Regions from separate parts of the Alteromonas sp. 76-1 genome, predicted to be linked through region 1. Evidence: predicted binding sites of a transcription regulator. Region 1 holds the regulator's gene; each other region holds the start of a gene.

What was found. The regulator sigma-54, encoded in region 1, starts transcription at its own class of promoters, with help from an activator protein. The targets are predictions, from matches to a motif close to GTTGGCACGNNNNTNGNNT.
Region 2: a site for sigma-54 is predicted at 1,879-1,897, ahead of ALT761_RS12100 (DUF1328 domain-containing protein). Genes of this name have one in related genera too.
Region 3: a site for sigma-54 is predicted at 1,194-1,212, ahead of ALT761_RS12235 (BON domain-containing protein). Genes of this name have one in related genera too.

The regions. Positions count from the first base shown of each region.
Region 1 is NZ_LR136958.1:858,976-862,109, forward strand. Features, by position in the region: gene ptsN (PTS IIA-like nitrogen regulatory protein PtsN) at 1-414, opposite strand, end outside; gene hpf (ribosome hibernation promoting factor) at 423-710, opposite strand; gene ALT761_RS03625 (RNA polymerase factor sigma-54) at 740-2,224, opposite strand; gene lptB (LPS export ABC transporter ATP-binding protein) at 2,300-3,025, opposite strand; gene lptA (lipopolysaccharide transport periplasmic protein LptA) at 3,028-3,134, opposite strand, start outside.
Region 2 is NZ_LR136958.1:2,788,727-2,791,860, forward strand. Features, by position in the region: gene ALT761_RS12080 (hypothetical protein) at 1-53, shown strand, start outside; gene ALT761_RS12085 (hypothetical protein) at 110-367, shown strand; gene ALT761_RS12090 (CC0125/CC1285 family lipoprotein) at 398-949, shown strand; gene yfbR (5'-deoxynucleotidase) at 1,030-1,683, opposite strand; gene ALT761_RS12100 (DUF1328 domain-containing protein) at 1,939-2,115, shown strand; gene ALT761_RS12105 (hypothetical protein) at 2,170-2,364, shown strand; gene ALT761_RS12110 (hypothetical protein) at 2,428-2,643, opposite strand; gene ALT761_RS12115 (DUF349 domain-containing protein) at 2,645-3,134, opposite strand, start outside.
Region 3 is NZ_LR136958.1:2,822,483-2,825,616, reverse strand. Features, by position in the region: gene ALT761_RS12240 (endonuclease/exonuclease/phosphatase family protein) at 1-952, opposite strand, end outside; gene ALT761_RS12235 (BON domain-containing protein) at 1,247-1,858, shown strand; gene ALT761_RS12230 (hypothetical protein) at 2,229-2,591, shown strand; gene ALT761_RS12225 (DUF2891 domain-containing protein) at 2,635-3,134, opposite strand, start outside.

The DNA.
Region 1 (3,134 bases):
GGTGGAGGCCCGTCTAATGGCTTTCACCGTTTCTTTATCACTTAGCTTACCCGCCACGGTAGCGAGTGTTTGTAAGTGACCTTCTGTTTTCTCTTCAGGCACCAACAAGGCAAAGAATATATCTACGGGCTGGTCGTCAAGCGCATCAAAATCGATGGCAGGGTGACTAGTTACAATAATGGCGATAACGTGTTCTAAACCCGGTAAACGACCATGAGGCAATGCAATGCCATTGCCAATCCCCGTACTTCCCATTCGTTCACGGGCAAGTAGGCTCGCTAGCACTGTGGCCTGATCGATGTCGGGATTATTCTTAGCGGCAATGTCGCTAATAATCTCAAGAATACGCTTTTTGCTATTACATTGAACCGCACACTCGGTGCGGTCCAAACTTACTATGGCTTGAATTTCCATACTAATATTTAGTGCTTTTTCAGCTTTTCCTTATGCTTGATAACTTGCCTGTCGAGTTTGTCGATCATGCTGTCTATCGCCGCATACATGTCTGTATTATGAGATGAAGCAAACACTTCTGCGCCGCTAAGGTGCATGGTGGCTTCGGCTTTTTGATTGAGTTTTTCGACGTTCAGGATGACATGCACATTAGATATGTGATCAAAGTGACGCTCTAGTTTGCTGAACTTAGTATCGACATAGCTACGCAAAGAGTCAGTAATTTCGACATGATGACCGGTAAGGTTGATTTGCATATTTCGTCTTCCTTAAATTATCAAGGCCTTTAGATAAGGCTTTTGCGTTGGTTTGACGGCGGAATCGATAACGATTCCCGGTATTTTGCTATTGTCCGCCGGGCTACTTTAATGCCTTGTTCGGCCAACAATTGAGCAATCTTGCTATCGCTTAATGGCTTGCTGGGCGTTTCCGCTGCCACAAGCTTTTTAATTAACGCGCGAATAGCGGTAGATGAACACTCACCACCAGATTCCGTTGCTACATGGCTAGAGAAGAAATACTTCAACTCGAAAATGCCACGAGGGGTATGCATATACTTTTGCGTGGTGACACGTGAAATGGTGGATTCATGCATATCTACCATTTCTGCGACATCATTTAGCACCATTGGTTTCATCATTTCTGGGCCGTGCTCGAAAAAGCCCATTTGTTGCTGCACAATACAGTTTGCTACTTTCATCAAGGTGTCGTTTCTTGACTCAAGGCTTTTTATAAACCACTTGGCTTCTTGCATATGCGAGCGAATAAATTGCGAATCGCTGCTGTTTTTAGAGCGTCGGCTCATGGCAGCGTATTGTTGATTTACGCTTAATTTTGGCAAGCTGTCGGGATTAAGTTCTACTACCCAACGGCCATTCTTTTTGTTTACCGAAACATCAGGAATAACGTATTCGGGTTCTTTAGTAATTAATGCACTGCCAGGACGAGGATTCAACGTTTGCAATAAGCGCATGGCTTCGCGAAGTTGATCTTCTTTCAAACGGCTCTTGCGCATTAACGTACGGTAATCTTTGCTGCTCAGCAGGTCTGAGTACTCATTAATAAGCTGTCTGGCTTCGGTGAGCCATGGCGTATCGTCTGAGAACTGGCGAAGCTGCACGAGCAAACATTCTTGCGGTGTACGTGAACCTGAACCAATAGGGTCGAACATTTGAATACGTTTTAGTACACATTCAACTTCGTCCATTTCTACCAACTCTTCAACATCGTCAGAGTTTACCGATTCTAAAATCTGTTCAATGGGTACGTTAAGGTAACCAGATTCATCAATGGAGTCGATAATGGCGGTAGCAATGGCGCGGTCTGTATCTGAAAACGGGGTTAAACGCATCTGCCAAAGCAAATGGTCTTGAATATTGTCGGTGGTTTCACCCTGAAACAGTTGGTCGTCATCATTATTCGATGGGCCAGGAGCGGGGGCAGAAGAGGCCGAGTAATACTCATCCCATGTGCTGTCGATTGGCAACTCGTCGGGAAGGTCGTTCTTTTCAAGCGCGTCACCAGCTTCCAACGAATCGCTAGATGCAGTGGGAGCCGCTTCCACAGAAGGGTCGTCACCATCCATGTTGTTTTTCTCAACCGGGTGGTCATCACCGCCTTCTTCAACTTCTAAAAGAGGGTTTGAGTCAAGTGCTTCCTGAATCTCTTGCTGCAGGTCGAGCGTAGACAACTGCAGCAGCTTGATTGCCTGCTGCAACTGCGGTGTCATGGTAAGTTGTTGACTGAACTTTAGCTGTAAAGATGGTTTCATCTACGTCTTATTTTTAAACTCTTGTTGTGAATATACCCGTGCTTAAAACTGAAAATGACAATTCGGTTACAGTAACTATAGCCTGAATTGTTCTCCTAGGTATACATCCCTTACTTTCTGATTACTTAAAACTTGTTCTGCCGTCCCTTGCGCGATGAGTTCGCCTTGGCTCACAATATACGCTTTCTCACACACATCCAGTGTTTCTCTTACGTTGTGATCGGTGATGAGGATTCCAATTCCTCTGTCACGAAGATGTTGAATGATCTTCTTTATATCATTAACCGATATAGGATCAACACCAGCAAATGGCTCATCAAGCAAAATAAATTGCGGATCGGCTGCTAATGCTCGTGCGATTTCTACTCGGCGGCGTTCACCACCGGATAAACTCATACCCGTACTATTACGTATATGGTTGATATTAAATTCATCAAGTAGCGCATCGGCTTCTTGTTCTTGTTCTGATGAACTTAACCCTTTACGGGTTTGCAAGATAGCCATGATGTTCTCAAACACCGTCAATTTTCTAAAAATAGAGGCTTCTTGCGGCAAATACCCAATACCGCGGCGAGCACGTTCGTGCATGGGCTCGTGAGTTAATTCGCTGTCATCAATACTGATTTTGCCCTTATCTAAGGGAACTAAGCCAACAATCATGTAGAAGGTAGTCGTTTTACCGGCACCATTAGGGCCGAGTAGTCCAACGATTTGCCCCGTCGATACTGATAAGCTTACATCGCGAACCACTTGACGTGCTTTATAAGCCTTTGCAAGGCTCTGTGCGCTCAACGTTGCCATGATTAGTTGTCGTCCGCCTTATCGTCTTCGTTATTCGATGACGCTTTACGTATTGCCTCAGGGGTAAATACGGTAGTGACTCTGCCACCTTCGCCGTCTTCGCCGCCTG
Region 2 (3,134 bases), 1.9 Mb from region 1:
GTTTTATTAATCTAAAACGGCTTACCACATTAATGCAGTCTTTAACCAAGTAGTAGCAAACTCATTACGGCATTGCCGTCGGACAGCGTAAAACTAAGGAGCACTTATCATGAATATTTTTCTGAAAAAGAACTTAGAGGATATCAGGCAGTGTCAGCATAATTATTTAGCCCAAAAACATCATGCTGAAGAATCATTTGAGGAGGCTAAGCGAGATTGTCGTCTGCTTATGGGCAAACCTGAAGTATTATTAGGTATTGCTGCTGCTGGGGCTTACAAAGGTATCAATACTGACGCTCCAAAGAGCAAAAGAAATCAAGCTATTATGACTTTTGTGCGCACCACCGCACTTTCGTTCCTAAAATAATAGTCATTACAATTAATACTAGGAATTACCATGCGCTTACCAACAAAAATGAAAATAGCGGCTTTAGCATGCAGTTTATTTGTTACCGCTTGCACCACTACACCTGTTGCCTCGCCAACACCCTATAAATCGGCGGTCACTAAAGAAGGTTACGGGTATTCAAGCGTTCAACTAACTAACAACGAATACCGAGTATTATTCAAAGCTACAGATCGCACTCCAGCAGATGTTATCCAACAATTCGCATTACGCCGAGCCGCGGAACTCGCTAACAAACATAACTATGAATGGTTGGCTGTTATCAAAACCGACGTTGATAAAAAACCTGTCATGGCCAGAGCGGTAACCCACAGTACGGATGAGCCCCAACCATTTGCGACTAATCAGCAATGCACCATGTCAGGGTGTACCGAGGTGGCACAACCTGCACCAGGTCAAGGGCAGAACACGGTGACGCAGACACAGATTAACGACATTTATTTTTCTGTTCTGGTAAGAATGAGCAATACCCAAAGTAGTTTGGGAAAGAACGCTATATCTGTTTCAGAAATTCTCGCTGACCAAGTAGATAAGGTTAAGTAAGCGCGCTTCAAACAGAAATATTTTTTGATGAAATGACCGCCAAACGGCGGTCTTTTTGTTTACAGCGCATAATACTTTATTTAATTTTGCTCAGAATCTAAATGTAATGTGTTGGCTCGCTCTACCCAATCAAGATCTTTGGTTTGTTCATCCAAGGTCCCCTTGGCATCTTCTAAGAAAACCTTACAAAAGTACTCTACTGACTGAAACCTTTCTCGGTACTGCTTCAATTGCACTTCCATTTCGTACATGGCGTTTGAAAATTCTGAATTGGATTTCGACAACTCATAATCACATTTTAGGTACGCGCATAACACATCAGCGGCTTTAGCAAGTCGTACATGAATATCATCTTTATCTTGTTCTATTAAAGGCTGGTAACGCTTCTGTAGAGGCTCAGGCAAGGTTTGTATCAGCATTGCCTCAAACCTACGCTCGAGTTTTTTTATGGCCGCAGTAGTTTCTGGGTCGTGGTACTTTACAGGACTTGGAATATCACTCATACCAGCAATCTCGCTGCCTTCATGGAAAATAGCCATGGCAGCGACTCGATCGGGATCAACTGCTTCGTTGAACACGTCCGCAGCTATCGCACCTAACATGTGAGCGACCATAGAGGCTTCGTAGATGTGCGTAGACAACATCTCCTCTTGAAACTGTGCCATTAAAGGCCATCGCTTCACATTTCTTGCCCGTTGCATCAAACCTATAAATGCGGAGTGAGTTTTCGCCATTTTGCGCCCTTTAAAATTACCAGAGTTAAAAATTGATAGTAGCATTTGCACATCGGGAATGCTGCCTTGCTTCCTAAGCCCCCCGCTATGTAAAAAGTGCAAATGCTATGTAAACCTTGTTTAGCTAACGAAGACATTACCGCACAAAAGCAGTGAGATCTTACATCAAAGACATATAAATCATACACTTAACATTCAGGCACGGAGTTCGCATTAATAACTATGTCAGTAACGGAGCAAAAAGAGGATTTAGCTATGTTAGGTTGGGCAATTACTTTTTTCATTATCGCCATTATTGCAGCAGTTTTTGGTTTTGGCGGCATCGCAGGTGCAGCAACAGGTATCGCACAATTTTTATTCTTTGTGTTTATCGCCTTACTAGTCATTTCACTAGTCGCGAATGCCTTGCGCGGTCGGTCACCACGAGCATAGATTTAACACACATTTAGATATTTTTAGATACTTTTAGGAAACAGGAGAATGGACATGATCTCACAGAAATCATTATTGAAACTTTTAGCAGCTGGTACATTTGCACTAACACTTGCCGCATGCGGTGATAACAACGCAGAAGATGCAGGCGAAGAGCTAGACGAAATTGTAACAGATGCAGGCAACGCAGTAGAAGATGCTTGTGAAGATGTTAAAGAAGGCGCCGACGCCGAAGATAAAGACTGTTAATACTCGCTTTATCACGAGAAAAGCTGATGGACCTTGTCCATCAGCTTTTTTTTATACTTCTTTTTATACTTCTTCGCCGCCAAGCTCTCGCGCTAAATCGTCTAATTCTGATAGCGTTCTATCAAATTCATCTACCGCATACCGGTAAGATACCAACACGTGACGATCACTACGTCCAAACTTTACGACCAGTGAATCAACATCCATGTGTTTAACCGTGTTGATAAAACGATATGCCGTCATCTCACTGGCAAAACCAAATTCAACTTGGCTTTTCATCTTAAGCAACTACCTCTGGATTGTTATCCAATACATTTACTATACGTTCAAGTAAATGCGTTTCTTGGTCATTAACTTTCCCATGCGCAATCCAATCTTCTAGCAACTGCGCAGGAGATAGGCTCTCGCCCTTCTCTAGTTTCGCTGTCATCATGGTTAGCTGGACATTGGTTCGCATGCTGCTATCGCTCTCAGGGCTAGGCAAATCAGTAGCGGCTTCTAACGCCACGGTTAACCAATGTCGACTTTGTTGAACAGGTGTAGGTTTAGACAGTGCAGACTTCCATCGCTTTTTAAGCATGTCGGCATCATCATCACTGATGTTAGTAATGTCTCCTGCTCGCAGGCTCTCACTCAACACCGAAATAACCGATTGGGCACGTTGCTGTACCTTGCGAACCTGGCGCTGCTGAGCACGTATTTGCTGCTGCTTTTGAATACCGGTTATTTTCTTATCGAGTTTTGCACGCATTGCACCAGGCAACTCTTTC
Region 3 (3,134 bases), 2.0 Mb from region 1:
GCGGGTAGTGATCTGAGCCAATATCAGGCAGTTTTCTAATGTCTTCCAGCATAAAGTGACTCGAATGAAACACATGGTCCAATGGCCATTTAACTAGTGGGTAGTGGGCGTGAAACGTATTGAAAAATGCACGTCCTATTCTTGGGTCAAGCATACCGCTTATTTTCTTAAATTTTCTGGTAGTAGGCGACCATGCTACATCGTTCAAGTCTCCAGCTACTATTATAGGCCCGTCTTTTTTAGCTATTTCATGGCCTACCATTGTAAGTTCGACATCTCTGGGCCTAGCCGTTTTGTTCTCAGTGGGGCTAGGTGGCTTCGGATGAAGGAAGTAAAGCGTCACATCTTGTCCTTCCATATCGATAGTGACAAGCATGGAGGGCACATCATCTTCTACTAAATAGTTGAGCTTGGCCGTTTTCAGTGGGTATTTACTGTAAAGATGCATGCCATACAGGTTTTCCAAAGGGCAATGCTGCTGGTGAGGATGAGTTTCGTTTAATGCCGATAGGGCTATTTCCCAGCGCTTGTTAGATTCAAGAGTAACGACGAAGTCTGGATTGGTGTCACGCACATGCTTTAATAGCTTGTCGTAATCTTCATTGGGCATAAAGACATTGCTAGATAAAATACTAATACTCTCACCAGCATCTTGAGAAGATGCTTTAACCACTTCCTTTTTATAAAAGAAGGTATAAGGCAAGATCCAAATAGCCTGGTAAATCGCGCAGGCAATTAATCCAATATAAAGCAATGCGGTGATAAGCGTGTTAAAAGCGGAGAAATCCGATGGGTACATAACCCCTCGGGCAATCAACACTATCACCATTAAGCCAAGTAACTGTAGCCGTGGAAATTCCCATACCCTAACCAACCAATGCTTCGACGGGAGTGAAGGGGCTAAAGTGGCAGCGATAAGCAATATCGCCATGGTGTTCAGTAAAATATTCATTGTCGTTCCTGACTAAGTTGTTTTTTGCTTTGCTGTCTTGCTTGCGAACTCTTTAAACAAGACAAACTCGGCTATTGCTCGATTAATAATAAGTATATTGGTTAATGAATATTCAATTTTCGTTCCGGTTGGGCAAGATGTAAGTAAAAAATGCGCATAGGTCGAAAAGTTTGCAGAGATGTTAACAAGTGATAATTAGAGTGAAAGTGAATTAAGTTGTTATAAATCAGTCGGTTGCTGCGTTGGCTCGAGTTTCGCATTAGCTATTGTGAGTTTCAACAAAGGAGAACTGTTATGAAACGTACATTACTTTCTATACTTGTAGCGACCTCGATGACAACTGCAGCTTTTGCTGGTGACATGGAGACAGATAACAAATGGGAAAAAGGCGCTAAGGATGCGTGGATAGACGGCAAAGCCGAAGCAACACTACTATTCAACGGCAACCTTGATTCATTCGATATCAATACAGACGTAAACAACGGTAACGTTGTTCTGACAGGTAAAGTAGATCATTCAGTTGATAAGAAATTAGCAGAAGAGTTAGTTTCAAATATCGACGGTGTTGTGTCAGTAGACAACCAGCTTTCTATTGTTGAAGAGAAAGACATGGATAAAATGGCAAGCGACATGTCAGATGATGCTGAATCCGAATATGATGAGCAAACGGGCACGCTTACTGATGCCAAAATTGCTACTGTTATTAAAACTCGCCTATTAATGGATAGCGACATCTCTGGTTTCGACATTGATGTAGATGTTGAAGCCGGTAACGTTACACTAACGGGTAACGTAGACTCAGACGCCGAGCGTCAACTTGCTGTCGAAATAGCGAAAAACGCTTCAGATGTGAAAAATGTTGAAGATAATTTGCAAGTTATCACTGAAACAGCAATGAAACACTAAGCAGTTATTAGTGAGACGAAAGGGGCCAATTGGCCCCTTTTTTAATGTTTAACAAACCCTAGAATTCCATAATAACGCGATATATCGAGTTGTGAAGTGACATTTGCGCTTTTTTCGACATGCCGTTTTTTCGCAGCAACATGTAGTATTTTCCCATCCAGTTTACAACTTTTGTCTTACAACCTTTGACGAATTTTCTTTCTAACCCTTGATGCGTATACTCTTCGCGGTAATCAGGTAGCAGTAAGAAATTTGGAACACAATGTGCAATACAAGTTGTAATTAAGTTTTTAAGTTACAACGTGCAGTAGTCATTTAGAACCAACGCGTTCTTACATGGATAAAAGCAAGTTAGTATAAAAGGAAGTGAATGATGAAAGTATTAAATTGGTTAGTTTCAGGTGTGTTGATTTCACTGCTTATTGTACTTGCAGGTGTGTTAACAAATAACATGGCTTATGTAGGTAAAGCGAACGCTGATGATTCAAACAAAGCCCATCACGCCACTATCGTAAAAATAGAGCGCATACTTGCTCAGACCGAGTTCGATGTATCTCAGAAGCGAGATTTATTACGTAAAACACGTATTGAGTTTTACCTTGCAGAAGCAAAGCAGGCGGACTTACGTAATTGGACATTTAAGCGTGATGATTTAATCGACCGCGCAAAGAACATTTTAGTCCATCACCAAACACAGTTTACTTCAACAACTACAGAGTTTGCGAGCATCTAAGCTCGCCAACTCTGCTTCATTTAATCTAGTATTAGTAAGTGGTTTAAAGCCCGCGTTGGGTTTCCAGATAAGTAGCAAAGCTGCCAAGCCAGTGACTTCCCATATAATGCATATCGTTTATCACAGCATCGACTCCCGCTACCTTATGTGATTGTGCTGCACTGTTAATTGCTACAACACGCTTATCGTCTGACGGCAATGCAGAGGCAATACCTTCAAGCATCCATGCACGACTTAAATTTAAACCATCTAGATGCGCAAGTTTACCATCACTTTTATCCACTACAGTGGCTACGTTTATCCATGAACCATCGCCATCAATAGGAATGCTGGGTAAAAAAGCAGACAGCCATTTTGCATAACGCTCGCTTGAATATACTCGGCGCATCAAGTCAGCTTCTGCAACACACGGTGATAAGAAGTCCTGGCCTGATGGTTCGTAAGCTAGCGGGCAATTCACGTCATTGGCATATAACTTTGTGATGGTTTTGGTAAGCAAATTTTCAAATGCAACATCGCCAGCCGTGCGGCTCCAATCTAACA